DNA from 4 places in the Micromonospora sp. CPCC 205558 genome. Region 1 is predicted to be linked to each of the others. Evidence: riboswitches for the same ligand, from Rfam matches in the RefSeq annotation. Region 1 holds a riboswitch; each other region holds the start of a gene.

Evidence for each region. Region 1 has a riboswitch for cyclic di-AMP ahead of V6U86_RS06935 (coiled-coil domain-containing protein). Riboswitches for the same ligand answer to the same signal wherever they lie in the genome.
Region 2: it holds a riboswitch for cyclic di-AMP, as region 1 does, so the genes downstream of both, V6U86_RS26420 (coiled-coil domain-containing protein) here and V6U86_RS06935 (coiled-coil domain-containing protein) in region 1, are expected to answer to the same signal.
Region 3: it holds a riboswitch for cyclic di-AMP, as region 1 does, so the genes downstream of both, V6U86_RS08540 (C40 family peptidase) here and V6U86_RS06935 (coiled-coil domain-containing protein) in region 1, are expected to answer to the same signal.
Region 4: it holds a riboswitch for cyclic di-AMP, as region 1 does, so the genes downstream of both, V6U86_RS16880 (C39 family peptidase) here and V6U86_RS06935 (coiled-coil domain-containing protein) in region 1, are expected to answer to the same signal.

The regions. Positions count from the first base shown of each region.
Region 1 covers NZ_JBAKHR010000005.1:399,498-406,777, reverse strand. Annotated here, with positions in the region: gene V6U86_RS06940 (DUF2269 domain-containing protein) at 1-344, opposite strand, end outside; gene V6U86_RS06935 (coiled-coil domain-containing protein) at 488-1,549, opposite strand; cyclic di-AMP (ydaO/yuaA leader) riboswitch at 1,555-1,686, opposite strand; gene V6U86_RS06930 (cation diffusion facilitator family transporter) at 1,830-2,747, opposite strand; gene V6U86_RS06925 (HelD family protein) at 2,854-4,971, opposite strand; gene V6U86_RS06920 (alpha/beta fold hydrolase) at 5,080-6,033, opposite strand; gene V6U86_RS06915 (carbonic anhydrase) at 6,203-6,826, shown strand; gene V6U86_RS06910 (hypothetical protein) at 6,903-7,232, opposite strand.
Region 2 covers NZ_JBAKHR010000028.1:34,865-42,144, reverse strand. Annotated here, with positions in the region: gene V6U86_RS26445 (hypothetical protein) at 1-689, opposite strand, end outside; gene V6U86_RS26440 (heavy-metal-associated domain-containing protein) at 703-912, opposite strand; gene V6U86_RS26435 (metal-sensitive transcriptional regulator) at 1,006-1,302, shown strand; gene V6U86_RS26430 (heavy metal translocating P-type ATPase) at 1,309-3,378, opposite strand; gene V6U86_RS26425 (YibE/F family protein) at 3,691-5,061, shown strand; cyclic di-AMP (ydaO/yuaA leader) riboswitch at 5,228-5,358, shown strand; gene V6U86_RS26420 (coiled-coil domain-containing protein) at 5,363-6,382, shown strand; gene V6U86_RS26415 (carbonic anhydrase) at 6,439-7,140, opposite strand.
Region 3 covers NZ_JBAKHR010000006.1:257,986-265,265, forward strand. Annotated here, with positions in the region: gene V6U86_RS08530 (C40 family peptidase) at 1-158, shown strand, start outside; gene V6U86_RS08535 (N-acetylmuramoyl-L-alanine amidase) at 214-2,196, opposite strand; cyclic di-AMP (ydaO/yuaA leader) riboswitch at 2,432-2,567, shown strand; gene V6U86_RS08540 (C40 family peptidase) at 2,644-3,621, shown strand; gene dcd (dCTP deaminase) at 3,696-4,274, opposite strand; gene V6U86_RS08550 (pyridoxamine 5'-phosphate oxidase family protein) at 4,374-4,931, shown strand; tRNA gene V6U86_RS08555 (tRNA-Gly) at 5,297-5,370, shown strand; gene V6U86_RS08560 (hypothetical protein) at 5,438-5,647, opposite strand; gene V6U86_RS08565 (acyltransferase) at 6,033-6,791, shown strand; gene V6U86_RS08570 (2'-5' RNA ligase family protein) at 7,140-7,280, opposite strand, start outside.
Region 4 covers NZ_JBAKHR010000012.1:195,120-202,399, forward strand. Annotated here, with positions in the region: gene V6U86_RS16865 (acyltransferase family protein) at 259-1,491, shown strand; gene V6U86_RS16870 (hypothetical protein) at 1,585-2,043, shown strand; gene V6U86_RS16875 (hypothetical protein) at 2,177-2,947, shown strand; cyclic di-AMP (ydaO/yuaA leader) riboswitch at 3,233-3,374, shown strand; gene V6U86_RS16880 (C39 family peptidase) at 3,607-4,449, shown strand; gene V6U86_RS16885 (alpha/beta fold hydrolase) at 4,577-5,323, shown strand; gene V6U86_RS16890 (CDP-glycerol glycerophosphotransferase family protein) at 5,328-6,998, opposite strand; gene V6U86_RS16895 (bifunctional cytidylyltransferase/SDR family oxidoreductase) at 7,029-7,280, opposite strand, start outside.

The DNA.
Region 1 (7,280 bases):
CCGACCGCTCCGGCGTGGCGCAGGTTCGGGGTGAGCAGGAACAGCACCAGCCCGACCATCACCGTGGTGAGCACGAGCTTGACCAGCACCCAGCGGTGGCGCAGCAGGCCCCACGGGGTGAGCAGCGAACTGGCGACTCCGATCACCCAGACCATGATGCTCAGCGGCGCGAACAGCACCGTGCCGATCAGGGCGCTGACCGGATAGACCACCGCCGGGTCGGCGCCCCGCTGCACGGCGACGCCGAGGGTGAGCAGCACCAGGTCGGTGCCGAGCCAGCCGAGCGAGGTGACGAGGTGCAGGGTGAGCAGCGCCTTGCGGGTGGTGGGTCGGATCCGAGGCATACCGCGATGCTGCCCGCCGGCCCCCGACCGGGTCGTCCGACGAGCGACGACATCAGGGGTACGCCCGGCGACGTAGCCCGGCCCCGGACGTGCGTGATGCCTGTGAGTCGCCAGGACGACTCACAGGCATCACCACGCGCGGGTCAGTAGACCGACAGGTGTACGTGGTTGGTGTGGTCGGTGGACGGGGTGCCGTGCGCCCCGCTGTACGACTTCCACCCGCTGCTGGGCAGCCAGATCTGCCGGTACCAGATCACGTAGAGCACGGCGAGCCGGTCCGCGTTGCGGATGAAGTACGCGGCCAGGTTGTTGCCGTAGGTCTTGTCGCCACCGGTCGCGGCGCCGCCGAAGCCACCCTTCTGCGCGGCGAAGTCGCAGGCCCGACCCTTCGGGTGTTCACCGGAGCCGCTGGGGCGGTGGCACGAGACGTACCGGGTGAAGCCTGCGGCCTTCGCCTGGTTGAGCGCGTGCAGGGTGCGCGGGGTGATGCACCCGCTGGCCGGCGTGGGGTCGTTGACGCTGCACGACTCCGACGGCCAGGAGCCGTCGGAGTTGCGGGGCGCCGCCGTCGCGTTGGCGGTGGAGGTGCCCCGGTTGGAGGTGTCGGCGGTGGTCCGCGTCTTGGGTGTGGTGGCCACGGCCAGGGCCCGTTCGGCCTGTTCCTTGCGCTTGGCCATCACCGTGACCTGCTTGCGCTGTTCGAGGATCTCGCTGTCCAGGGCGACCCGGGTGCGGTTGGCCTGGTCCTTGCTCTTCAACAGGTCGCGCAGCACCCGGTCCTCGTTGGCGGCCACCGCGTCCAGCGCGGCCGCCCGGTCCATGAAGCCTTCCGGAGTGCTGCTGTTGAGCAGCGCCGACATCGCGCCGAGCCGTCCGGTCCGGTACGCCACTTCGGCGATCTCGCCGACCTTGCCGTTGCGCTGGTCGATCTCGACCTCGATGGTCTTCAGCTGGGTGGCGAGCTGCTGCTGCCGTTGTACGGAGGTGTCCAGGGCGCGCTTCGCGTCCAGATAGCCCTTGCTGGCCGCCTCGAGTTGGGCGCGCAACGCCGGGGTGCCGCCCTCCTCGTCGGAGTCGGGTGCGGCAGCTCGCAGGCCGGTCGGGGGAGCGGCCGAGGCGGTGCCGGCCGGAAGCGCGACGCCGAGGGCGAACATCGCGACGATCAGGGCCGCCAGTCGGGCGGCGGGTGGTCGTGCTGGTGCCACTGCGCATGTCCTTCCGTCAGCCGCCGACCGGGTTAGCTGACGGGTTCGGGACGGAAGATCCCTACCGCTGACGCGGATGCACCCCAGGAACATGGTTCCCCGGTTCGCCCAGTTGGGCGATTAGGCGGCGACCGCCACCGGCGCCGGGAGGCGCCGCCTGGTGGAGGCCGGGACCGAGCCTACCGGTGCCGGTGGGGCGGCTGCAGCCAATGTGACGGACGGTGCGTGCGTCATCACCGAAAATTGGGCCGAAAGTCGAGCAATGCTCTGAAAAGCCCCGTCACCACTCGATGGAGCCACACGCTCCGGAGGTGGCACCGGGCTCGATCTGCAACGTCGCGTGCTCGATGCGGAAGTCGTCGTGCAGGGCCGTACGCGCCGCGGTGAGCACCGCGCCGACCTCCGCGCCGGGTGCCATGGTCAGGTGTGCCGAGGCCACCTCCATGCCCGAGGTGAGCGTCCAGACGTGCAGGTCGTGCACCTCGACGACACCGGGGACCGCCGCCAGCCGGTCGTGCACGGCGGTCACCTGGAGGTGCTCCGGTGCGGCCTGCACCAGGATGCGGATGGCGGCACGGGCCAGCCGCCAGGTACGCGGCAGGATGAACACGCCGATGGCGACCGCGACCAGGGGGTCGGCCCACCACCAGTCGGTGACCGTGATGAGCAGCGCCGCGCCGATGACGCCGAGCGAGCCGAGCAGGTCGCCGAGCACCTCCAGGTAGGCGCCCTGGAGGTTGATGCTCTCCCGAGCCCCGGCGCGCAGCAGGGCGAAGGCGGCGATGTTCGCGAGCAGGCCGAGCACGGCCACCGCGAGCATCGGGCCGGCGATTACCTCGTGTGGGTCGCCGAAACGGCGAAGCGCCTCGATCACCACGTAGATCGCGACGCCGGAGAGCAGGAGGGCGTTGGCCAGCGCGGCGAGCACCTCTAGTCGATAGAGCCCGAAGGTGCGCTGCGGATCGCCGGTGGCCCGCCGGGTCGCCGTGATCGCGGCGAGCGCCATCCCGATGCCGAGCACGTCGGTGAACATGTGCCCGGCGTCGGAGAGCAGGGCGAGCGAGCCGGTGCGCAGAGCGGCCACCGCCTCGACCATCATCAGGGTGGCGAGCAGCCCGAACGCCGCCCAGAGTCGACCCCGGTGCTGGTGTGCGGCATTGGCGACGGACCCATGGTGGTGGTCATGACCTGCGCCCACGAGAATTACCTTCCGCCGCCGGCCGGGACCCGGTCAAATGTATGCTCACATCGCTATGTGTGCAAGTGTACGCGCAGCGCCTCTCGCTGGCGGCAGTCCGCGCACGTCAGCCGGTCGGGTCGATGGTGGTGAGCCGCTGGGTGGCCCGGGAGAGCGCCACGTACAGGGTGCGTACCCCGGCACCCGGATCCGCCCGGATCTCACTCGGGGCGACCAGCACCACCCCGTCGTACTCCATGCCCTTGGCCTCCAAGCTGGTCACCACCTGCAACCTGGGCGCGCCGAGCGCGCCGAGCCAACCAGCGACCTCGTCGCGGCGGGGGACCGGCGTGATCACCCCGACCGTGCCCTCCACCTCGGCCAGCAGGCCGGCGGCGGCCTCCACGGTCGCGGTCTCCAACCCTGGCGCGGGCACCACCAGCTCGACCGGTTCGACGCCGGTGGAGCGGACGGCGGTCGGCAGCGGCAGGTCGGGGTAGAGCCGGCGGATCTCCGCCGCCGCCACCGCGAAGATCTCCGCCGAGTTGCGGTAGTTGGTGGTGAGCGTGAAATCGTGTCGCTTGCGCCGGCCCAGCGCCTGGTCGCGGGCTCGGGTCAACTCCTCCGGATCGCCGGTCCACGCGGTCTGCGCGGGGTCGCCCACCACGGTCCAGGAGGCCAGTCGGCCGCGCCGACCGAGCATCCGCCACTGCATCGGCGAGACGTCCTGCGCCTCGTCCACAACCACGTGCGCGTAATCCCGGTAGTCCTCCGGACGCTCCCGGGCCGCCGCGCGAGCGGCCCGCTGCCGTTCGCCGAGGGTGCTCAGCTCGCGGACACCACCGGCGAGCTGGAAGGGATCGCGTCGCGCCCGGGCCGGCTGCGCGGGCTTACCGAGCAGCGCGTCCAACTCGTCCAGCAGCGCCACGTCGGCGATGGTCAGCCCGGCCGAGTCCAGGTTCCGGTACGCGGCGTCGAGCAGCCGGATCTCCGCCGAGGAGAGGATCCCCCCGGCGTACCGGCGCAGCCGGTCCGGCTGCGCCAGCCAGCCGAGCACGTGCCGGGGGTGCAGCCGAGGCCACCACGCCTTGAGGAACTCCCGGAACTCCGACCGCTCGGCGATCTCCGCCTCGAAGGCCGGCTGCTCCGGCAGCCGACCGCTGCTCAGCTCACGGGCCTGCGCCCACAGCGCGGCGAACACCCCGTCGAAACCGGCCCGGCGCACCTCGTTGCGCCGCGCGCCGCGTTGCAGCGCGCGGTCCCGGATGCGGTCCAGCGCGGCCCGGTCCAGCCGCAGCAGCGTGCCCCGGTAGAGCAGGCGCAGCTCACCTGGGCCGCCCGGCACCGCGTCGCGGGCCGCGCGCTCCAGCACCCGGCGCATCCGCAGCGAGCCCTTCACCGCCGCCACCTCGGGCGGGTCGGTACGGGTGGCGCTCATCCCCGGAAAGAGGGTGCCCAGCGAGTGCAGGGTCGCGGTGTCCTCACCGAGCGACGGCAGCACGGAGCCGATGTACTCGACGAAGACCGACGACGGGCCGACCACCAGGATTCCGCCGCCCGCGTAGCGACTGCGGTCGGAGTACAGCAGGAACGCGGCCCGGTGCAGGGCCACCGCGGTCTTGCCGGTGCCGGGGCCGCCCGCGACGATGGTCACCCCCGAGCCGGGCGAGCGGATCGCCTCGTCCTGCTCCCGCTGGATGGTCGCCACGATGTCGCGCATGCCCCGACCGGTGGCCTTGGAGAGGGTGGCCAGCAACGCGCCGTCACCGACGACCGTCATCCCCTCCGGGGCGGCGTTCGGGTCCAGCAGGTCGTCCTCGATCCGGGTGACCCGCTCGGCGCGGGACTGGATCGTGCGGCGCCGCACCACGTCCAGCGGCTGCGCCGGGGTGGCCTGGTAGAAGGCGGCGGCGGCCGGCGCGCGCCAGTCGACGACCAGCGTGACGGCGTCCTCGTCGCGGATTCCGAGTCGCCCGACGTGCAGCACCTGACGGTCGCGCAGATCCAGCCGGCCGAAGACCAGCCCCTCGTGCTCGGCGTCCAGGGTGTGCCGCCGCTGCGCCGCGTGGAAGACCATCGCGTCGCGCTCGACCAGTGCGCCGTGCGTGCCCACCCGCGCCATCCGGTAGCCGTCGCGCTCGGCGCGGACGGCCGACCGCCGCAGCTCGGCCAGCCGGGCGTACACCCGGTCGAGGTGCCGTTGCTCGACGGCGATCTCCTGCTCCAGGCCGTTCTGGTCGGTCAACGCACGCTCCTTCAAAGGTCGCTGGCAGGCGGCGGGAACCGCGCGGGCCAACCGCAGAAGGGTACGGCCCTCGGCTCGACCCGCCGCGCCCGAGGTGCGCGAACGTGCTCAGGCACCCGTCTCGGCCGGGGTCGCGGTGGCGGCATGGTGGGCCGGTGGCGTTTCGGCGAGCACCCGCCGCAGCACGCCGGTGAGCGCGGCGTTGACCTCGTCCGGGCGTTCCATCATCAGCATGTGCCCGGCCCCGGGGCAGACGGTCAGCTCGGTGGCCGGCAGCGCCGCCGCGATCGACTCGGCGCACGGCGGTGGGGTCAGCCGGTCCCGGTCGCCGACCAGGGCGGCAGCCGGCAGGTGGGCCAACGCGGCGAGGGTGTCCAGCCGGTGCTGGGTGCCGATGGACGCCCGGAACCCACCGATCGACCGCAGCGAGGCGCGAGCCACCGCCGACGTGACCAGGCGGATGTCGGCCGCTTCGCAGCGGTCGCCGAAGAGCATCCACCGGATGCTGGGTTGCAGCGCGTTCAGCAGTGCCCGGGGTGCCCGCCACGAGCCGCACCGGGCCAGCACGCCGGCGCCCGTCGTCTCGGCCAGCCGGATCAACCGGGCGATCCGCGGCGAGAGCCCGTAGACGGTGTGCGTGTGCCCCTCGGCGGTGGTCGAGACGAAGACCAGGCCAGCGACGCGGGCGGCGAAGTGCGTGGGGTGGCGGTGGGCGTACTCCATGATCGTCATGCCGCCCATCGAGTGCCCCACCAGCACCACCGGGCCGGCCGGCGCCACGGCGTCGAGCACCGCCGCCAGGTCGTCACCCAACTGCGCCAGGGTGGCCGTGGGCAACGCCATGCAACTGGATCGGCCGTGCCCCCGCGCGTCGTACGAGACCACCCGCACCGCACCCCCGAACGGCGCCGCGGTAAGCCCGTCGACCTGCCGGTGCCAGGCGCGTCCGTCCAGCGTCCAGCCGTGCAGCAGGATGGCGGTGACCTGGGCGTCCGTCGGACCCGTCGCCTCGACGTTGAGCCGTACGCCGTCCGGCAGACCGACCTCGAACCGCTCCGGCATCGCCACCTCCCCAGGGCCGCCCAGCACCACGAGCACCGGGATACCCGGCGGTAACACCGGCTACCCGCCATGTCACCACGCCAATCGCGCCCTGGCGAACATTTCCGACCGCACCCGGGGTGGACGCCGGCAGGCCAAGCTGAACGGCATGGGGTCGTCGGAAGCGCCCATGGGCGCAACGTCGGGGCAGGGGCGGCAGGCCGGCGGTACGCCCCGTGCCGCACTGGCCGATCTGCTCGCCGGAAATCGACGGTTCGTCAGCGGCCAGCCGGTGCACGGACACGACGTCACGGCCGCCGCGGCGGCCTCCGGCGACCAGCAGCCGTACGCCGTGCTGCTGGGCTGCATCGACTCCCGGGTGCCGCTGGAGGCGATCTTCGACCAGACCTTCGGCGCGATCTGTGTGATCCGTACCGGCGGGCACGTGCTCGATCGCGCGGTCTGCGGCTCGATCGAGTACGTGGTCGGCCAGCTCGGCGTACCGCTGGTGATGGTCCTCGGCCACGAGCGGTGCGGCGCGGTGGAGGCCACGGTGCAGGCGCTGCGCACCGGGCAGCGGCCCGGGGGGTCGCTGGCGCACCTGGTGGACGAGATCGCCCCGGCGGTGACCGAGGCGGGGATCGACGATCCGGCGGTGCGGCCGCTGGCGATCCGGCGACACGTCCGGCGCACGGTGCGCACCCTGCGCGAGGACGACCTGCTGGCCGGGCCGGTGGCCGCCGGTCGGGTGGCCGTGGTCGGAGGCCTCTACGACCTGGCCACCGGCGAGGTCGTACTGATCGATCCGGGTTGAGCCGACCCCGGGACGCGCGAAACCGCCCACCGGGAGTTCCCGGTGGGCGGTTTCGGTTGGTGCGGTGGGGGAGAGCTCAGCCCTCGAAGACGCCGGCCGCGACCAGGCGCTTCTCGGTGGCCTCCCAGCCGTCACCCGGGTGGGTGGCAGCCAGGTTGTTGATCTCCGCCCGGATCTTGGCGGCGTGGCCGGCGGCGGCCAGAACGCGGATCTCCTCGACGAAGGCGTCGGAGTCCGTGCGCAGGTGCGCGGTCTTGCCGTTGGTCAGGTTCCGCACGTAGGCGTGCTTGCCGCCGTTGAGCGGGATGAGGTACTTGAACTCGCCCAGCACGCTGAGGGCGCCACCCTGGCCAGCCTGGCCGGCCCGGACGGACGCGCGCGCGGTCTTAGAGGTGTTGCTCGCCACGGAGGTACTCCTTGCAAGACGTACGGGAGGACTGGACGTCCGGGGGCT
Region 2 (7,280 bases), on a different contig from region 1:
AGATCACCGCGGCGCAGCGCCACCAGGTGCCCGTACGCGCCCAGGTGGGGCTCCAGGTCGGTGACCGGCTGTCCGTCCCGGCTGATGGTCAGGGTCAGTGACGATGTGCGGCCGGGCTGCGGCGCACCGGTCAGGGTGACCGTGTAGCCGTCGACTGTGGTGCTGGTCGCCGGGGCTGGCAACGGCCGTTCGGTCAGCTCGCCGGGGACTGTCACGTCCACGCCGAGGGTCAGCGGCTCACCCCCGGTCGGGGTGAAGTCGGCGAAGGCCCGCCACTGCCCGGGGCCGGTCAGCGGGGTGTCGACCCGCCAGGTGCCGTCCGGGCCCAGCTCGGGGTGGACGTGACGGAAGCCGGAGAGGTCCCGGCGGGCGACGATCAGGTGCATCTGCTTGTCGTGCGCCACCTCGTACCGGGTGACCGGGCGGCCGTCCGGGCCGGCGATCCGGAAGGCGAACTCGCCGGCCGGGGCGTCGGCCGGTTCGAGGGTGTAGCCCCGCTCGGAGACGAGCAGCCCGCCGGGGAGCTGGTCGGCCGTCCCGCCGTGCTCGGGTGCCGACGGGGTGGTGGCGGCCTCGTGCCGGCTCTCGGCGACCGGGGTCGGGTCGACGACCCGGCCGATCCCGTAGGTCGCGCCGAAGACCGCCGTCAGGCCGACTGCGAACCCGGCCAGTTTGGTCACCGTACGCACGCCGGCCCTCCGATCACGCGTCGACGAGGTCGTAACCGGCCTCGTCGACGGCGGCTCGGACAACCGCGGTGTCCAGCGGCTGATCACTGCTGACGGTGACCCGGCCGGCCGCGAGGTCGACCTGGACGTCACGCACGCCCTCGATGGCGCCGACCTCGGAGCTCACCGCGCTGACGCAGTGCCCACAGGTCATGCCCTGCACCTGGTACGTCGTGTTGACCATCGGATCGTCTCCCTTTCGGTACCGGTACCCGGTGGGGGTATCTCGCAAGGAGGACCGTACCATACCCCCTGGGGGTAGGCTATCCTGGTCGGCATGACCGCACCCACCCCGATCCGCGGATACACCGCCAGCAAGGACCAACTGCTCGCGCGGCTCCGCCGCGTCGAGGGGCAGGTCCGGGGCATCGAGAAGATGGTCGACGACGACCGCTACTGCATCGACGTGCTCACCCAGATCTCCGCGATCCAGGCCGCCCTCGACAAGGTGGCCCTGGGGCTGCTCGACGGTCACGCCCGGCACTGCATGCACGAGGGCGCCGCCGAGGGGCGGGCCGACGAGATGGCCACCGAGATGATGGCGGCGGTCGGCCGGCTCATGAAGCGCGGCTGACAGCCCTCAGTCCGACGCGGGATCCAGACGGACCCGGCGCAACAGCTGCGCATTGAGCGCCACCACGATCGTGGACGCCGACATCAGCACCGCGGCCACCGCAGGGCTCAACGCCACACCGGCCCAGGCCAGCGCTCCCGCCGCCAGCGGCAGCGCCAGCACGTTGTAGCCGGCCGCCCAGGCCAGGTTCTGACGCATCTTCCGGTACGACGCCCGGGACAGCCGGACCACCGCCGCCACCCCGCGCGGGTCCGAGGACGCCAGCACCACCCCGGCGGACTCGATCGCCACATCGGTGCCCGCGCCGATCGCGATACCCACGTCCGCCCGGGCCAGCGCCGGCGCGTCGTTCACCCCGTCGCCGACCATCGCCACCACCAACCCCCGCCGCTGGAGCTCGGCCACCCGATCATCCTTCTCGGCCGGCAGCACCTCGGCGAAGACCTCGTCGACGCCCGCTCGGAAGCCGAGGTCGGCGGCGACCGCCTCGGCCACCGGCCGCGCGTCACCAGTGATCATGGCGATGATCCGGACACCCTCGGCGCGCAACTCGTCGACGGCGCGCCGGGCCTCCGGACGCACCTCGTCGGTCAACGCGAACGCACCGAGCACGGTGTCCGGCAGCCGCACCAGGTGCAACACCGCCGCACCCCGTGCCGACCACCGCGCGGTCGCGGCCTCCACCTCCGCCGGGAGCGGAAGGCCCAGCTCCCGCAGCAGCGCCGGCCCGCCCACCGCGTACTGCGTACCGTCGATTGTCGCCTGCACCCCGCGGCCCGGCATCGCCCGAAACCCGGCGGCCCGGGCCGGGCCGGTCGACCCGGCCGCCGCCACGATCGCCCGGGCCAACGGATGTTCGCTCTCCGACTCGACGCCGGCCGCGATCCGCAGCACCTCGTCCCGTTCGATGCCCGGCGCCGCCACCAAATCGGTCACCCCGTGCTCGCCCCGGGTCAGCGTGCCGGTCTTGTCGAAGAGCACCGCGCCGACCGTCCGCATCCGCTCCAACGCCAACCGGTCCTTGACCAGGATCCCGGACCGCGCGGCGAGCGCGGTGGAGAGCGCGACGACAAGCGGGATGGCGAGACCCAGCGCGTGCGGGCAGGCGATCACCAGGACGGTGACCGCACGGACCACCGCCTCGTCCGGCTGACCGAGCGCGGTCCAGACCAGCACGGTCAGCACGGCGGTGCCGGTGGCCAGGTAGAACAGCGCGGCGGCGAACCGGTCGGCCAACAGCTGGGCCCGTCCACCGGAGGCCTGGGCCTGCGCGACCATCCGCTCGATGCCGGCGAGGGCCGTCTGCTCACCCACCGCCTCCACGCGTACCCGGATCGCCGAGTCGGTGGCGACGGTGCCGGCCACCACCCGGTCGCCCGTCGACCGGGCGACCGGTCGCGACTCGCCGGTGATCATCGACTCGTCCAGCTCGGCACCGCCCTCGACCACCCGGCCGTCCGCCGGCACCCGACCTCCCGGCCGGACCAGCACCACGTCCCCGATCCGCAGACCGGTCACCGGCACCGCCTCGACCCGTCCGTCCGCCGCCACCCGTTCGGCCTCGTCCGGCAACAGCGCGGCCAGCGCCGCCAACGCGCCCTGCGCCTGCCCGATGGCCTTCATCTCCTGCCAGTGCCCGAGCAGCATGATGGTGACCAGCGCGGCCAACTCCCACCAGAAGTCCAGGTCGAAGGCGCCGAGGCTGGTCGCCAGGGACGCGGCGTACGCGACGGTGATCGCCATCGCGACCAGCAGCATCATCCCGGGCGCCCGGTCCCGCACCTCGCGGACCGCGCCGACCAGGAACGGCCAACCGCCCCACCAGAACACCACCGAGCCGAGCACCGGGCCCACCCAGGGCCGCCCGGGAACACCCTCCCCGGCCAGGCCCAACTGATTCGACACGAGATGACTCGTCAGCACCACCGGGATGGTCAACACCAGGCAGACCCAGAACCGGCGGCGGAACATCGCCGGATCGTGCCCGGCGTGCTTGTCGTGCCCGGCGTGCTTGTCGTGCGGCGTGGGTCCGGCGCGCTGCGGGTGATCGGGTTCGGGCGGTGACGGAGCGGGCATGGTTCCAACATGCCGCCCCGGGGGCCGTCACGCGAGTGGTTCGGCCACCCGACACTCCGCCACGACCTGCAACCCGCGGGCGGGCTGGCTAGCATCTCCCGCGATGGCCCTCCGTATGCCGCTGCACAGTTGGGCACCGACGCCGCCACGACCTGACGTCGCCCCCCGGCCGACCAGGCCGAACACTGACCGTCCGTGATCAAGCGGTCGTCTGGCAGCGATACGCCCCGCCGCCCGCCGCATTCCCACCGAAACGGTGAACCGCCCGGCCCGCTGACCCGTACCCCGCACTGGATCGTTGGGAGTCTCGCCTTGGGTTCCGACCACACCCGCCCGGCTCCGTCCGCCCCACCGAGGGCGCGACGGATCCTCGTCGTGACGGTGGTACCCCTCTTCGTCGCCACCGTGCTCGCCGCGGTGCTGCTCTGGCCGCGCAGCGGGTCACCGCAGACCGACGGTGGCGCGGACCTGCCGCGCTACTCCGGCACGGTCACCCGGGTGGTGAGCGAGCCGTGCCCGCCGATGCCGTCGGTCCCCGACGGCACACCGGGGGTCGGCGACCGACGGTGCGGCACTGTCGACGTCCGGGTGGACGACGGGCCGACCGCCGGCCAACAGGTACGGACCCCGGTGCCGGACGGACCCGGCGCACCACGGGTCGAGGTCGGCGACAAGGTCATCCTGGTCGAGCTGGCCGATCCCACCGATCCCACCACCAGCAACTGGAACATCGCCGAGCACCAGCGCGGCACCCCGATGGTGTGGCTGGCGGTGGTCTTCGCGGCCGCGATCGTCGCGTTCGGCCGGTGGCGGGGTCTGGCCGCGCTCGCCGGGTTGGCCGCCAGCTTCGCCATCCTGCTCACCTTCGTGCTGCCGGGCATCGGCGCCGGCAGGTCACCACTGCTGGTGGCGGTGGTGGGCGCCGCCCTGATCATGTTCGTGGTGCTCTATCTGACGCACGGGGTCACCGCACAGACCTCTGTCGCTGTGCTCGGCACCCTGGGCAGCCTGGTGCTGACCGGCGTACTCGCCACCATCGCTACGGCCGCGACCCACCTCACCGGCTTCGGCAGCGAGGACGCCACCACCCTGTCGATGTTCCAGGGCGACGTGGACCTGCACGGTCTGCTGCTCGCCGGGATCATCATCGGATCGCTCGGAGTGCTCGACGACGTGACTGTCACCCAGGCGGCCACCGTCACCGAATTGGCGAACGCCAACCCCGGGCTGACCCGGTTGCAGCTGTACCGGGCGGCCACCCGGGTCGGCCGCGCGCACATCGCCTCCACCGTCAACACCATCGTCCTGGCGTACGCGGGCGCCTCGCTACCCCTGTTGCTCCTGCTCACCGCCGACTCGCGACCGATCGGGCAGATCCTCACCAGTGAGTTCCTCGCTCAGGAGATCGTCCGCAGCGCGGTCGCCACCCTCGGTCTGATCGCCGCCGTGCCGCTGACCACCGGGCTGGCCGCCGTCGTGACCGCCGCCGGGCGCACCGATGCGACGCCGTCCGCCGACACGCCCGCGTCGCGACCCCAGCCGCGTCGCACGGAGGCACTGGCCGCACTCATCTCACCGCGAACGGCCGGCTCCAACGAGCTGAACCGGCCGCGGGCCGCACCCCCATCCGAGGCCACCGACCGGTGGCCGGAGTCGAACAGGAGCACGGATACGGCATGGTGACACTCCTCAGCGTGACCAGATCGGGCATCCACCCTGAGAACCGCGTCACTGGTCACTTAACGTTATGGCGAAATGACGCTTTTGATCGGCATCCAGGCGTAGCTCACCCGGTCGACTCTCGGGTAACCTCGCTGCCGGTTACCGATGAAGGCGCGAAGCGGCGCCTGCGGTGCCACCGCCCAATCGCCAACCGGCGAGCCGGGGACCCAGGTACCTGGGGTGAATCCGCGTCAGCGGTAGGGGCCGCTTCCGCCCCGAACCCGTCAGCTAACCCGGTCGGCGGTCGACGGAAGGGAACATTGTGACGGCACCCCTACGCCGCTGGTTGACACCCGCGGTGGCCGTGATCGCCGCACTGACCGTGCTCGCCGGGCCAATCCCGGCGGTCGCCGCCCCGACGAACCCCACACCGTCCGGGCACGAGGAGGACGGCGAGCCCAAGCTGCTCAACGACGTCATCGAGCAGGCCAACCGCGACTACTCCGCCGCCAAGTCCAAGCTGGACAAATCCAAGAAGCGGCAGAGCGAGTTGGCCGCGGAGGTCGACCGGGCCAACGCCGACCTGGCAGCGCTGGCCCCGCAGGTCGGGCAGATCGCCGCCCAGGCCTACCGGACCGGCCGGATCGGCGCGATCGCGATGCTGCTGGAGAGCGACGCCCCCGACTCGTTCGTCCAGCGCGCGGCCGTGCTCGACGAGATGAACATGGTCAACGAGAAGAAGCTCTCCGAGGTCAACGAGGTGAAGGCCCGCGCCGAGCAGGCCAAGCTGGCCCTCGACACGGAGGTTCGGGAGCAGCAGAAGCAGACCGCCCTGATGGCGAAGCGGAAGAGCGAGGCCGACAAGGCGCTCTCCCTCGTCGGCGGTAAGGGCTTCACCGGCGGCCTGGTGGACGCCACCTCTCCGGTCGCGAAGATCGGCCCGGGTCGCACGGCCGACGGTGACTGGAAGGCCCAGTCGTGCAGCGAGAACGACCCCACCACGTCCGGCTGCGTCACCCCCCGCACGCTGCACGCGTACAAGGAGGTCAAGCGGGCCGGCTTCAACCGGTTCGTCGGCTGCTACCGCTCCGGTGGGCCGTGGGAGCACCCAAAGGGCCGCGCCTGCGACTGGTCGCTCCAGAAGAGCGGCTTCTCGCCGTGGCACAACGAAGACACCCGGACGTACGGCAACAACGTCGCCGCGTTCCTCATCCGTAACGCCGACCGGCTCGGCATCTACTACGTGATCTGGAACCGGCAGATCTGGTTCCCGGCCACCGGCTGGAAGTCGTACAGCGGGCCATCGAACCACACCGACCACGTCCACATGTCGCTGCTCTGACCCGCTCGATCCCCGTCGAGGGCCGTTCCGCGTGACGCGGAGCGGCCCTCGTCGCGTCAAACGGTGGCCGGGGAGTCCAGCGTCGCGAAGCCTGCCGGCACGGCGGCCACCGGGCGTGCCGCTCCGGCGGCCAGCCGGTAGGACATCCCCACCACCGCGCACCGCCCCCGCGTCACCTCGTCGGCAAGCACCGGGGACTGCCCGAGCAACGTCGCGACGGTCTGTGCGATGTGGATGTCGACAATGCCGTCAATGTCATCCACGCCCTCGGCCTCGGCCCGGCGCAGGCTGGGCAGCACGGCGTCGACCACCGCGCGCAGATGGCCACTCGGTGCGGTACCGGTCGCGGCGGACTCTCGGGCGGCCTGCACCGCACCGCACGAGTCGTGGCCGAGCACCACCACCAGCGGAGTGCCGAGCACGGTCACCGCGTACTCGACGCTGCCGAGCACCTCGGGGCCGGCGGTGTGCCCGGCCGTGCGAACCACGAACAGGTCACCCAGCCCTCGGTCGAAAATGATCTCGGCGGCCAGCCGGGAGTCGGAGCAGCCGACGATCACCGCGAACGGGTGTTGCCCGTCGGCCACGGCGGCCCGGTGCCCGGCATCCTGGTTGGGGTGGCGTGGCGTGCCGCCGACGAAGCGTCGATTGCCGGATACCAGCTCCGCGTACGCCCGGGCCGGCTCGCTGGGCGCGGACGCTCGGTCGGTGGTCCGCTGCGAACCCGGCTGACCGCCGGCGCTCCCGATATGGCTCATCCCGCACCTCGTATCGACGCATTTCACCTGGTCAAACCGACTTTTCCGCCGGCCGGGTGGCGGGCGCTCACTCGCGCTCCACCGTCACACGCACCCTAAGATACGTCAAGGTATACGTGATTTAGATTTCATACGTTGAC
Region 3 (7,280 bases), on a different contig from region 1:
CCCGCCCCGGTGACCTGGTCTTCTTCTTCGCCGGCCTGAGTCATGTCGGGCTGTATCTGGGCAACAACCAGATGGTGCACGCACCACGTGCCGGCAAACCGGTGCAGGTGTCCAGCATCAACACCATGCCCGTCGCCGGGTTCCGTAGACCTGGCTGATCCACCTCGCGCAACACGACGGCCCCCGGTCACCGACCGGGGGCCGTCGTGGTTCTCAGCGAGGCGCGCCCACCGGGGACGGCAACAGCTGCACGTCGGCGAGGTCGACGTACATGATCCGGTGGCCGAACTGGATCTGCGCGTAGCGGTTCTTGCCGCGAATCACCGTCCAGTCGCCGGGCGAGGAGCCGTCGAACGTGCTGGCCCGGTAGTACTCGCCGGCCAGCACCGCGCCGACGGCGTACCGCTGCCCGGCGGCCAGGGTGTACTGCAGGGGCGAGATGGTCTGGTAGGGCACCCCGTCCGGGTACGCCGCCTGCTCCGGGTACGCCCGTCCGTACACCGGGATGGTGGCCCGTCCGGGCTTCGGCGTGGCCACCACACCGACGGTCCAGCTGGCGGTCGGCGCGGACGCCGGGTTGTGGAACCAGGCCCGCTGCCCGAGGTACCAGATCGCCGTCCAGTCGCCCTGCCGCCCGGCCAGCGCGTACGTCTGCCCGGCGGATGCCCGGGCACCGTGGTCCGACACGGCCATCGTGTTCGGGGTGCCGTTCGGGCGCAGTGCGATGTCGTTGACCAGCGGCGCGTCAGCGGACGGTGCGCTCCGCAGCACCACCGCCGAGGAGCCGCGCGGCGCGCACGGCACGCCCGCGGTGACGCAGCCGGTGAACGCCGGCTGGTTGGTGGCGTAGTCCGGGTCGATCCGGACGAGCCCGGTGGCCGGCGTGCCGGTGTCCAGTCGAGGTGCGTGCAGCAGGTCGAAGTAGTGCGTCCAGTCCCAGTACGGCCCCGGGTCCCAGTGCATTCCGGGCACGGTCGCGGCGGTGGTGCCGGGCACGTTGTCGTGCCCGATGATGTGCTGGCGGTCCAGTGGGATGCCCAGCCGCAGCGCCAGATGCCGGACCAGCTTCGCCGAGGTCCGGTACATCGCCTCGGTGTACCAGGTCCCCTGCGCCGCGAAGCCCTCGTGTTCCAGCCCGATCGACTTCGCGTTCACGTACCAGTTGCCGGCGTGCCAGCCGACGTCCTTGGTCAACACATGCTGGGCGATGTGCCCGTCGACCGAGCGCAGCGAGTAGTGCCAGCTCACGTAGGTCGGATCCTGGACGAGTTGCAGGGTCGTCGCCCAACTCGCCTCGGTGTCGTGGATGACGATGTATTCGATTTTCTGCCGGGCGGGCCGGTCGGAGAGGTCGTGGTTGCCGTAGTCCCCGTCGCCGAACGCTTCGTAGGGGGCCGGGATCCACTCGCAGGAGATGGTGCGCGGGCACTCCACCCCGTCCGGGCGGGCCAGCCGGCGCAGGCCCAGACGGTCCAACCAGGAACGTTCGGGTCGCACCGCGCGGGCCGGCAGGGTGATCCGCTGGCCGTCGTCGGTCATCCGGGACGCGCCCGCGCCGATGGTGGTGAAGACCTCGTCGGCGAAGGCGGCGGCGGCGTCGGCGCTGTCCGCGCCGGAGTAGCGGGCCACCGCGCCGTACCAGGCAGCCGGGTCGGTGTCCGCGCCCACCGGAGCGCCCAACTCCCGTTGGTACGCGCTCAGCAGCGCGGCCCCACCCCGGATGTTGAGGCCGGCGTCGGTGCGTAGCGCCTCGGGGGCGACGCCGGTCAGCGTGGCGGCGGCGTCCACGGTCTGCAACGCGGTGGTGGACGGCGCTGGGGCCTCGACCGGCCGGGGCGCGGGGACCCGGGCGGGACGGGAGTCGTCGCCGCGTGGGTCCTCGGCTCCGGCGTCGTGGTGACCGCGCCCGGGTAGGGCGGCCACGTGCCGCGCATCGGTCAGGTGCATCGGGCCGTAGCCGCCACTGGTGCTCGGTGTGCCGGCGTTGGCGTCCCAGCGCGACTCCAGGTAGGAGACGCCGAGCAACACGACCGTCGGCACGCCGTACTCGGTGGCTGCGGCGGCGTACTGCTGCTGGCGGTCGGTGGTTGGCGCGGCGGCGGCCGGGCCGGCGGAGAATGGCACCGTGGTCGCTGCGGCGACCACGGTGGCGGCGAGCAGTGCGCGCCAGCCGGCGGACAGGGTTGAATGGTGCATCGAACCCCCTAGATTCTCGCGGAGTGAGGTCAGGTCACCATCGCGCCGCCCGGCAGGCCAGGTCAATACCTTTCTATCTATCGAAGCGTGCGGAAAGAATTCTTCACACACGGTCGGTGACCTCGCCCAATCGGTACGGAGTGTCACGGCCGAACGGGTTGCGGATCGGTAACAAGCGTCTCTACTCTGGTCATTCGTCGGCCCGACAGCAGCTCCGCCCAACCCGGGCGGTAACGGACCGACACCGCCGAGTCGTTTCCGAGCGAACCGGGGACCCAGGTCCCTCGGGGTGAATCCGCAGCCACTGCGGTAGGGCGCCGACTTCCCGCCCGAACCCGTCAGCTAACCCGGTAGGCGGTCAGGAAGAAGGAGTACGGAACCCCGGTGGCACTCCATGCCCCGCGGCCGTCGTCCGAGCGGTCGGCATCAGCCGGCCCTGCGTCGATCGTGCCGCGCCCACGCTGGTCCCGCTTCACCACCGCACTCGCCGCGCTGGCCGGCATCGCCGTCGTCCTGACCGGCAGTGCCACGGCGGCCCACGCCGACCCGTCCGTCGCCGAGATCGAGCGCCAGATCGACGCCGACTGGAACAAGCTCGAACCGATCATCGAACGGCACAACGCCACCCGCGCCGACCTCGCCGCGAAGCGCAAGCAGGCCGACGCGCTGGCCGCCCGGATCGCCCCGCTGGAGCGTCAGGTCGACGCCGCGTTGGACAAGGTCGGCGCCCTGGCCGCACGTGCCTACATGGGTGAGAACGTCTCGACCGTCAACGCCGTACTGGGCAGCCGGTCGCCCAGCGAGGTGGTCGGCCAGCTCGAAATCCTCGACCGCTTCGCGCACAACCAGCAGAAGGACGTACGCCAGGTGGCCGACCTGCGCGACCAGCTGGCCGCGCAGAAGGCGCCGCTCGACGAGATGGTGTCCCAGCTGGCCCGCACCGAAGCTCAGTTGGCGGCGAAGAAGAAGCAGATCAACGAAGAGATCGACCGCCTGCAGAAGCTGCGCCTCAAGGTGTACGGCAACGGCGGCGGCGGCCCGCTGCGCCCGGCGCCCTGCCCGGGTAGCTACCCCGGCGGCGCCGCAGGTACCGCGGTCAAGTTCGCCTGCGCGCAGATCGGCAAGCCCTACGTGTGGGGTGCCGAGGGCCCGAACTCGTACGACTGCTCCGGGCTGATGCTGGCCGCCTGGGCGAAGGCCGGCGTGTCCCTGCCGCACAACGCCGCCGCGCAGAGCCGGGTCACGAAGAACGTCAGCAGGGGCGACCTGCGCCCCGGCGACCTGGTCTTCTACTACAGCGACATCCACCACGTCGGCATGTACGTCGGCGGCGGCTGGGTGGTGCACGCCTCGCAGGCCGGTCAACCGGTCAAGATGAAGAAGGTCGACGACGGCCCGATCCACAGCTACGGCCGCCCAGGCTGACCCTTGGATGACCGAAGGGCCCGTCGCGATCCGTCGCGGCGGGCCCTCGTCGTCTCGGTCCTAGCGGCTGAACCTCAGCGGGTGGGCCAGGTGCGCCAGTGCTGCCAGGCGCGGCTGGGTGTCGGCCCCCGCTGGCCCTGGTAGCGCGAGCCGTAGACCACCGAGCCGTACGGGTGCTCGGCCGGCGAGGAGAGCCGGAAGATGCAGAGCTGGCCGATCTTCATGCCCGGCCACAGGGTGATCGGCAGGTTCGCCACGTTCGAGAGTTCCAGCGTCACGTGACCCGAGAAGCCCGGGTCGATGAAACCCGCGGTGGAGTGCGTGAGCAGCCCGAGCCGGCCCAGGGAGCTCTTGCCCTCCAGCCGGCCGGCGAGCTGGTCGCCCAGCGAGATGACCTCCAGTGTCGAGGCGAGGACGAACTCCCCCGGGTGCAGCACGAACGGCTCGCCGTCGGGGACCTCGACCACCGAGGTCAGGTCGTCCTGCTGCATGGCGGGATCGATGTGGGTGTAGAGGTGGTTGTTGAAGACCCGGAACAGCCGGTCGAGTCGGACGTCGATGCTGGACGGTTGGACCAGGGTGGGCTCGAACGGCTCCAGGCCCAGCGTGCCGGCCTTGATCTCGGAGACCAGGTCGCGGTCGGAGAGCAGCATCGGACCACCATAGCCGCGTCGCCAAAAGTGGCCGGATTCGGTGCCGGTGACCAGCGCGTCGAGGTCGCTGCTCGTACATTTGTTCGATAGAATGCCCACATGGCTTCCTGGTCCGAATTCGCCGCCGACGAGCCCCGACTCGCCGACGGGATCCGCGTTCTCCTCCAGCAGTACGGGCCGGGCTTCGGCTATCTGGCCACGGTCCGCGCCGACGGCGGGCCCCGCGTCCATCCGGTCTCCCCGGTCATCACCACCGAGGGGCTGTTCTGCTTCATCATCGACTCGCCCAAGCGCCGTGACCTCGAACGGGACGGCCGCTACGCGCTGCACTCGTTCCCCGCTGAGGAGAGCGACGACGAGGCGTACGTGGCGGGGCGGGCCCGTCCGGTGACCGATCCGGTCCGGGTGGCGCAGCTGGCGCAGAGCGCCCGGGCCGAGCCGCAGGTCGACTGGCGGCTCTTCGAGTTCACCATCGACGTGGCGATGCTCACCCGACGTGAGCAGCACATTGCTGGGGTGCCGGGGCTCGCGCCGGGTCGGCCGGCCGTGCGGGTCTGGCTCGACCCAAACTCCCCGTCGGCGGTGGCCGCCCCACTGGCCGTCCCGCCGGCGCGCCCGACCCGCCTCAGCCGTGACGTCCAGTGCACGGCCGCCTGACCGCAGGCCGGAAGATCATCGGTGCCGGCTCCGTCGTCACGGAGCCGGCACCGGGCGTACGCGTCGCCCGGCCCGGCGTTCCGCCGCCTCGCCCGGCCCGGCGTGCCCCCACCTCACCCCGCCTGGTCCGGCCCGGCCCGACGTGTCCCCATCCCTACCCTCACCCGGCCCGGCGTTCCGCCGCTCCGCATGATCAACTCGGTTTGGGTGAAACCGCGGTGTCCCGGCGCTTCGGACGCCCCGACTTTCAGGAAGTCGAGTGGATCAACCCGGGTCGCCCCGAGCCGTGCGGTATGCGGACACCTCCAGTCGGCGGGGGTACCTGGGTGCACGGGCACGACGACTCGGGTACAGTGGTGCCGCTTGCGGGTGTAGTTCAATGGCAGAACATCAGCTTCCCAAGCTGACAGTGCGGGTTCGATTCCCGTCACCCGCTCCACCGTGAGGCCCCAGCTCAGGACTTGTTCCCTGGCTGGGGCCTCATTCGTTGCTATCACTTCTTGCGCTTACCGTGTCCGATCCTGACTCTTCTTGATCTGCGAGCTGAGCGCGTCGGCGATCTGCTCGTCCTGTTCGCGGGCGGTGTGCTGGTAGATCATCGCGGCGCGAGTCGAGGCGTGACCCATCCGCGCCATCAGGTCGGCGAGACTCGCCCCGGTCCGCGAGGCGAGGGTGTTGCCGGTTTGCCGCAGGCCGTGAAAGTGGAAGCCAGGCAAGCGAGCAGACCACCGCCCGACCCGCCAGCGTCCGAACCTGCGTCAAGGCCGGCCGGGCGGCGGCCCGCTCCCTAGGAGGGCGGGTCGATGGCGTACGGGATGGCTGAGTGGCTCCCGTGGAATGCCAAATATGACGAGAAATCCCTAGTGCAGATACGGTTATTCCGTGGGTCGACAATCAGCCCCTTTTGCGACGGACGGTGGAAAAGAGGGCTAGCTCCGGTTCGTCCCAAAAGGCCGGCGTCGGGGAGCGTGGTACCACGACGCGGGCCCTGACGGCACCTTCGCGATGACCTCATCGAAGGTCAAGACCGGGCCGCGGTGCATCTCCACAGTCGGCCGCCCGGTCGATTAGCGGGATCCCGCATGTCGTTAGACTATCGAGATGGGAAAAGTCGCTCAGCTATCCGAGTACTCCGACGACGAGGGCAACAGCATTGCCTGCGAGGGGATAATCGGCGGGAATATTTCCATCACTTTCAAGGGCCGCAACAACCGGATTGTGGCCCCTAAAGGCGTGCGCGTCGAGTACCTTAACGTGAACTTCGACTGCGACAACGGGACGCTGATCCTGGGTGCCAACACGAAGGTCGGCGGGATCAAGGCGGCCATCCGCATCGGACAAGACGCCACCGTGAAATTCGGTGACAACATCAACATGACCGGCCATTGCATGATCACAGCCGTGGAGGGGTGCACCGTCTCCTTCGGGAATGACGTGATGATTGCACAGGAAAATCAGTTCCGCTCCGACGACGCCCATCCCATCTTCGACGTTACGACGGGGAAGCGGATCAACGCCGCACGCGATGTAACGATCGGAAACCATGTTTGGTTCGCCAATGGAGCGGTCGCACTGGCCGGTGCGCGAGTCGGCGACGGCTCCGTGATCGGATTCCGCAGCCTGGTTACCGGAAAGATCCCCAACAACTGCATTGCGGTTGGCTCGCCGGCCAGGGTGACCCGCCGCAACATCGCATGGGAGCGGCCGCACCTGTCACTTGTTCCGCCTTTCTACAAGCCCGACGCCTCGACCGTTGAGAAGTCCGCCTATTGGGCGCTCACTGAGGACGATAAACCAGATGTAAGGAAACTGACCCTGGTGCGACGATTGAAGGACGCAACCATGGCGTTCATGCGCTGACTCCACATGAAGTCCTTGAGGGCATTCCCATCCCCGGGGGGTGCCCGCAAGTTTTAATCAACCCCGCATCGTTCGCGGGCGCCAGATCCCAGGGACCAACGTGCACGAGCCGCCTGGAAGGTCCCTCGCAGAGCTTGGCCGAGTCGCTCGTGCTTCAGCGACCAGGGGGCAGCAGGCCCGGGAGACGCGACTCAACCCGATTCCCATGCTGACAGTGCGGGTTCGATTCCCGTCACCCGCTCTACCGCGAAAACCCTGGCCAGGACGACAGCCCCGGTCGGGGCCTTGGATGTTGCGGCGGCCTGCATCCCCGGACGGGGAGATCCGCCCACGGACCGCGTTTCAGCGTCAGGCCGAGGCCGCCTGGAGACCCGTACCAGCTGCTGGGGGTGGGGCGCCCAACGGGAACTCGCAGACGGTGCGCCACGGGCTGACGTCCGGCGTGCCGGCGATCAGCCGCACCCGGTCGACGGCCGCGTTGATCGGCAG
Region 4 (7,280 bases), on a different contig from region 1:
TGACGTTGCCGCCGATTGTGGAATCTCTGAACTCCGGTGCAGCGGAAGGTTAACGCCGGCCGGCGGGCGACTGCGTGGCTCGGGGAACGTGGGCTCCTGGGGCGGGTGGGACACGTCCGGTTCACCCGGGAGTGACCCGGTAGGGTGCCTCGGTGCGGCCCTGCCGGGTCGTCGCGGGCGTCGCCGTCGTGCCGTCCGACGCCGTGCCGAGGAGGATACGACCGTGCTGGTGAGCCTGCCGAGCGTCGGGATCCCGGCATGACGAGCACCGCGCCGTCGACCGCCCGGCCGGCATCCGCCCCGCCGCGGCTGCCGTCGCTGACCGGGCTGCGCTGGATCGCCGCCCTGCTGGTCTTCGGCTTTCACGCGGGCACCATGCGGATCATCGCCGAGCCGGACTACAAGGCAGTGGTCGACGCGCTGTTCACCCTGGGCCTCTCCGGGGTGCAGTTCTTCTTCATCCTCAGCGGTTTCGTGCTGGTCTGGTCGGCCCGCGACGGCGGCTCCCGGCGTACCTTCTGGCGGCGACGGATCGCCAAGATCTACCCGAACCACCTGGTGCTGTGGGCGGCGACGCTGCTGGTCGCCGCGTGGTTCGCCGACCCGGTCCTGCCGGCAGCCGCGCTGGAGAACGTGCTGCTGCTGCAGGCGTGGGACCCCCGCCCGGGCTGGTTCTACAGCATCAACACCGTCAGCTGGTCGCTGTCCTGCGAGTTCTTCTTCTACCTCTGCCTGCCGTTCGCGCTGCCGCTGCTGCGCCGGGCCCGCCCGAAACTGCTCTGGGCGCTGATCGTCGTACTGCCGCTGCTGATCCTCGCGCTCTGGCCGGCGCAGGAGTTGGTGCCGGAGGTGAGTCGGTGGTGGTTCACCCAGATCTTCCCGCCGGTGCGGTCGCTGGAGTTCTGGTTGGGCGCGGTGGGGGCCGAGTTGATGCGCCGAGGGCTCTGGCGCGGTCCCGGTCTGCCCGTGGCCAGCGGGATCTTCCTGGTGACCTGGGTGGCGGCAGGGCAGTGGATCCGCGCCGAGCTGTGGACCACGCTGCTCGCGGTCGTGTACCTGTTGGTGATCACCGCGGCCGCGGACGCGGACGTGCGGGGTCGGCGCTCGCCGTGGCGGGCCCGGCCGTTGGTCTGGCTCGGTGAGGTCTCGTTCGCCTTCTACCTGGTGCACGTGCTGGTGATGACGAGCGTGCTGCGCTGGAGCGGGGACTGGGGGACCGGCTTCACGGGCTGGCGTGGCCCGGCCGTGGTGCTCGGCTTCCTGGTGGCGAACCTGATCCTCGCCGGGCTGCTGCACCGCTTCGTCGAGACCCCGATGATGCGCCGGCTCGCGCCGCGCCGTCCGGCCCGTCCGGCGCCCGTTCCCCGACAACGCGCGGCCGGCGACGACGACGCACAAGACCCCGCGAGCAGCGCCCGCGGCGAGGTCGACGGACCTGCCGACGACGTCGGCCCGGCCAGCCGTCGATCACCGTACGTCGACCGGCGCTGACAGCGTCCACCCTGGTCAAACGGGGTCGGCGCGGCGCGATCCGACACGCCCGTGGTCGGTGCGTCCGGGTCGGTGTGACGGTAGCGTGGGCGCGTGCTTCCGGTCGCGTTCACCTGTCCGCTGTGGTGGGTGGCGCGCTGGGCGACGCGGGTGCTGACCAGCCTCGCCGTCGTCGCGGCCCTGGCGCTCGGCGCAGGCCCGGCCACGGCCGCCGCGCCGACGCCCAGGCCGGTGCCGACGTCGAGCGCGGTGCCAACGTCGAGCGCGGTGCCAACGTCGAGCGCGATGCCGGCCGCCGTCGCTGTCGGGTCACTGGCGGCCTCCTGCCGGCACGCCGAAGCGCAGGGTGTGGCGCGCTCGACCCCGGCGATACCGCCGGAGGCCGCCGAGGATTCGGTTCCGACCTGGTCGGTCGACACGCCGGTGACGTTCCCCGGCGATCAGGGCGCCACCGCTGCCGGCGTGCTGCCGGTCCACACGGCCGAGTCTGACCGGCTGCCCCTCGTCGACAGTGCGAGTGGTCGAGCCTCCCGAGCCCCACCCCGGCGCTGAGCCACCGGGACGACCGTCCCGTCGCCGCGCCCTGTCGACCCACCCGCTTCCTACCCCGCCGACCGGTGGCCCGCCGTGGCCCGCTGGCCGGTGCGGGCCCTCACCGCACTGTTCTCTCCCCGAGGTGCCGACCATGGAGACCGCCGTCTTCTACCAGTTCGTGACCGAGGTGCCGCAGGCCGCCGCCATCTGGTCGACGCTGTTCCTGCTGACCCTGGGCCTGCTCACCGTGCTGGCCGCCCGCCCCGAACGGGACCGGCCCACTGACGACCCGCCCCCGGCCGCGCCCACCGCTCGGGAGCTGGCCGCCGCCGAGGCCGTCGACAGGCGTCGCTACGCCGAGGAGGTGGCCGTCGCCGCAGCCGGTGCGTCGACGACCGCCAAGCGGCGACGCGCCGCCTGGCTGACCGCTCAGGAGCAGCTGGAGCGGGCCTGGATCGAGTACGACGAGGCGGACAACGCCGCGCGTCGTTTCGCCGGTGCCGGGGCGCTGCCCACCCCGCGCACTCCGCACACCCCCGCCGAATACGCGGCCCGGGAGCGCTATCTGCACCGGGCGGCGATGGCGGCGTACTGGCGGGGTGACCTGAGCATGGCGCAGCTCGGTGACGTGTTCGGGCACCGGCACGGCTGGGATCCCCGACGACACCCGGTCGAGCAGGAGGTGCTGATCAGCCGGGTGATCCGGGACGCGCGGCTGGCCGACTACCAGGTGGCCGCCGGCCGTGAGCGGGCCGCGTGGCGCGACGCGGAGTTGGCCGCCGAGTCGGCTCGTACCCTCGCCGAGGAGGCGTACGCGGCGGCGGCCCGGCTGCGCCCGACCCCGGTGCCCGTCCGCCGGACGGTGGCGGAGGCGTTGCGCCCCGCCGTGGTGGCACGGTGGCGGCCGGCGCGGGTGGGTTGAGCCCGATCTGTGATGTGAGGCCGGTCACGCAATTGTGAAATCGGACGTCCGGCGCGAGTGGTGCCATCGTTCCCACGATTGTGGTTGCGTTTTTTGCCGCCTGTCCGGTTGTCGCCCGCAGGCGCGGCCGTAACCGGTTGTCCCATCGAGTCACGTCATCGGCAATACGCGCAGAAATTGCCGCGCCAATTGAGGTTTACGCAGGTGAGCCTTGCTTGGCAGGGCACGTGGACCACCAGTAGTGTCGTCCCGTCCGGTGCGGTAACCGATCGCAAGACGCGACGCCGCATCGACCCGCTTAATCGTGATCAACGAACCGGGGACCCATCAGTAAGTCCGGGGTGAATCCGCGAGCCACGGCCCGCGGTAGGGCGATCTTCCCGCCCGAATCCGTCAGCTAACCCGGTAGGCGGTGTCGGAAGGAGTCCCAATCTCGTGCAGCACCTTTCCACCCCTCGGTTGTTCCCTCGCCTCCACGGCGCGGCGGTGCACCCGCTCAATCGTCGAGTGACGGTGAGCTGACCCCCGGGTCATCGCCTTCCCCGCCCGGCCACGCCGGGCGTTCCCCTGAGCGGTTCACCATCCGCGGACCACGGTCCGCGCGCTGGCGCCTGCCCGGATACCGGTCCGGCCCCGGTGTGCCGCTCTCCCCCCGATCCGTGGAGGACCCCGTGAAGCACACCCTGCAGCGTCAGCTCCGCCGTCTCGCCACCGAGCGCCCGTACCAGATCGTTGCCGCCGCCGCGGCCCTCGCGATCGCCACCACCACCGGCGCCCTGGTCACCACCGCCGACGACGCCCCGGCCGGCCAGCGCACCGCGACCACGGTCGCCGAGATGCGCAGCGACGTCGCCGCCTCCCGCAGCGAGGTTCGGGACGCGTCCCCCTCGGCCAGCGCCGTGCCGACCACGGCCGCCCCGGCCAGCAGCGCCGCGTCGCCCGCCGCCAAGACCACGACCAACCCGGACCTGACCCGGAAGCCGAAGCCGAAGCCGCCCGCGACCAAGGTGCTCGACTACGACTACGAGGCGCAGAACACCTACTACAACTGCGGCCCGGCGGCCACCCGGAACGCGCTCAGCGCCGCCGGCATCGACCGCACCCAGGAGGAGCTCGGCGCCGAGCTGGGCACCACCGAGATGGGCACTAACTCGGCCGAGGACACCACCCGGGTGCTCAACGCTGAGGTGAAGGGCTCCCCGTACCGGACCCGGATGTTCCCCAGCGCGCCCAGCCCGGCGCAGATGGACCGGCTCCAGGCCGACGTCGTGAAGGCCATCACCGACGGCCGGGGCGTGGTCGCCAACGTCGTCGGGGACGCCACCGACACCGACGGCGGCTGGCACTCCTACGGTGGTGGGCACTACATCGCCGTCGTGGGCTACAAGGACAACGGTCGCACCGTGCGGATCGCCGACTCGGCGAACCCGGCCGACCCGTCGTACTGGATCACCACCATCGACCTGGCTAACTGGATCACCAGCCGGGGCTACTCCGCCTGACCCAGGCACGCTGAACCGTCACGGGCGCCGTCCCCCACAAGGGGCCGGCGCCCGTGGCGTCTTCGCATGTCGCGGCTGGGCGTCGACGACTCTCGTACCGGGCCGTGAACCGTGACAGACTGCGGCCGTGGTGGAGACATCGGGTGGTCACGCCGGCCGTGGGCCGGTCCTGCTGCTGCTGCACGGCATGGGGGCGACCGGGGACGTGTGGTTGCCCTGGGCGCCGTACCTTGAGCAGCGCTGGCCCGGGCGGTGGCTGGCACCGGACCTCGCCGGCCACGGTTGGGCGCCGCCGCTGCCGTCGTACTCCTTCGCGGGCTTCGCCCAGCAGGTCGCGCAGGCCCTCGCCCCCGACGACCGGCTGGTCGTGTTCGGACACTCGCTGGGTGGGATGGTCGGCCTGGCGCTGGCCGCCCGCGCCGCCGGGACGCCGGTGGACGCGGTCGTCGGGCTGGGCATCAAGGCACAGTGGACGGCCGCGGAGCTGGAACGCGCCGCCGAGGTCGCTGCCCGCCCGGTGAGCTGGTTCGCCAGCCGCACCGAGGCGGCCCGCCGCTACCTGCGGGTCTCCGGACTGGTCGGCCTGCTCCCGCCGGACCACCCGGTGGTGGACGCCGGTCTGCGCCAGGTCGACGGCCGGTGGCGCCTGGCCATGGACCCGACCGCCTTCGCCGTCGGCGAACCCGACCTGGGCGCGCTGTTGGCGGCGACCGACGTGCCGGTGGTGCTGGCGCGCGGGGAGAACGACCCGATGGTCACCGACGAACAGCTCAAGGAGTACGGCGTACCGGTCGCCACGCTGCCCGGTCTCGGGCACAACGCGCACGTGGAGGACCCGGCGGCGGTGCTGGCGCTGCTCGACCCGTACCGCTGAGCGGCTACGCCGGTGTGGACGTGGTCAGTGCCGCGGCCGGCGTCAGCTCCCGGCGGGCGGCGGTCAGGAACGCCTCGGCGTACGACTCGGCCGGGAAGTCACCCAGGTAGCGGCGGCGGGTGGCCCAGCGGGCATCGGCCAGCGGGTCGGTGTCCAGTAGCGCGGTCAGCACGCCGTCCACGTTGGACATGTCCCGGCGCAGCACGTAACCCGACCCGGCCAGCGGGAACCGTTCCACGAATTGGTCGCCCTCGTCGCCCATGTCGGTGACCGCGTACGGCTTTCCGGAGTAGAGGAAGTCGGAGATCACGCCGGACACGTCGGAGACCAGCGCGTCGGAGGAGTTGACGCACTCGGTCAGGCTCAGCTCCCGGGCCGCCGCGCCGACCACGTGCTGGCGGCCGGTGCGGGCCCGGTCTGCGACGAGCAGTTCGGTCAGGCGGCCCAGCTGGCGGGCCGACGTCGGGTTCTGCCCGGTGTACGGGTGGGCCCGCAGGATCACGGTCGCGCCGCGCTCCAGCAGCCGGTGCAACAGCTCTTCGGCCACCGGCAGCGAGCAGTAGTCGGCGTCGGCGTGGTGCCCGGTCCAGGTCGGGGTGTAGAGCACCGTGGGGTGCGCCAACCCGCGCGCCGGCTCCGGGCGTACCTCGATCGACTCGACCTGTGGGCGACCCACCACCACGAACTTGTCCGCCGGGATCTGCACCCCGGCGCGGGCGTACCGGTCGATCGCCGCCTGCCCGGCCACGAAGATCCGGTCGAAGATCCCCGACACCGGGTTGGCGCTCGGCGCCTTGTCGCTGTCGCCGTGGTGCAGCTGGACGTGGGTGAGCTGGGTGAAGCGGACGCAGTGGCTGTTCTTCGCGCCGTGGTTGACGTAGAACGCCGCCCGCAGGCTCGGCACCAACGCCTCGTCCAACGCCCCCAGGGTGGGGCAGTAGACCACCGGCGCGTCGGTGGCCGCCGCGATCGGGGCCAGGAACTCCGGCTCGCGCAGCACGACCAGGAACGGCCGGCCGATCCGTTCCAGGTACGGCAGCCACATGGTGACCTGGTATTCCGACCCGGGAGGCGCGGAGAAGTAGAGCAGGAACTCCGGCTGGTGCCGGCGCAGCGCGGCGGCCACCGGCCCGCCGGTGGCCCTCGGCCGGAACCGCCGCCGGGCCAGGTCCAGTGCTACCGCACCGGCTCCCGCGCCGACCAGCAGGCTGGCGGCCAGCGCCACGCCGGCCGGCAGGTCGAGCGCGGCGGCGAGCGCCAGGGCGGCGAGCAGCCCGAGCAGAGCCGTGCCGAGATGGTCGGCGACCAGCGGCGTCCAGGCGCGTACCGGCAGGTTCGCCGCCCGGATCTCCAGACTGCCGGCGGTGCGCAGCGGCCCCACCAGCAGCACCAGCCCCAGCAGGACCAGCCCGGTGGTGACCAGCGCGAGGTTGAGCCCGTCGTCCAGCCGCCGGGCGTAACCGACCAGGACCGCCGCGGCGATCAACGTGGTCTCCGCTACGAGGTCAGCGCCGGGCCGGATCCGCTGCTCGGCGGCAGTGGCGGCCAGCGCGGCGACGGCCAGTGCCAGCCCCCAGCCGGTGGCGCCGGTGAGCGCCAGCACGACAAACGCCAGCACGGCCAACCCGATGGTCAGGCACCGGGCGGCCAGCTTTCGGACCAGGTCGCCGCGCATGTAGCTCCGTTCGTGGTTCCGCCGCCGGTGTCAGTTCGCGGACGTCACGTCGGTCGGTGCCTCGAGAGGACCCGACCCGGGCTGGGCCGGCACGTTCGGCGTGGGCCCGTCACCGGGTGCCCGGCGTACGTCGATGACCTGACCGGTCAGGTCGGAGATCAGCACGTCCAGCGACGACTGGGCGACGGCCTCCGCGGCGAGCAGGGTGTGCTCCGGCTCCTCGCCGAAGGCCCGCGTCCGCATCGGGGTGGCGGTGCGCTCCGGGTTGATGCAGTTGACGCG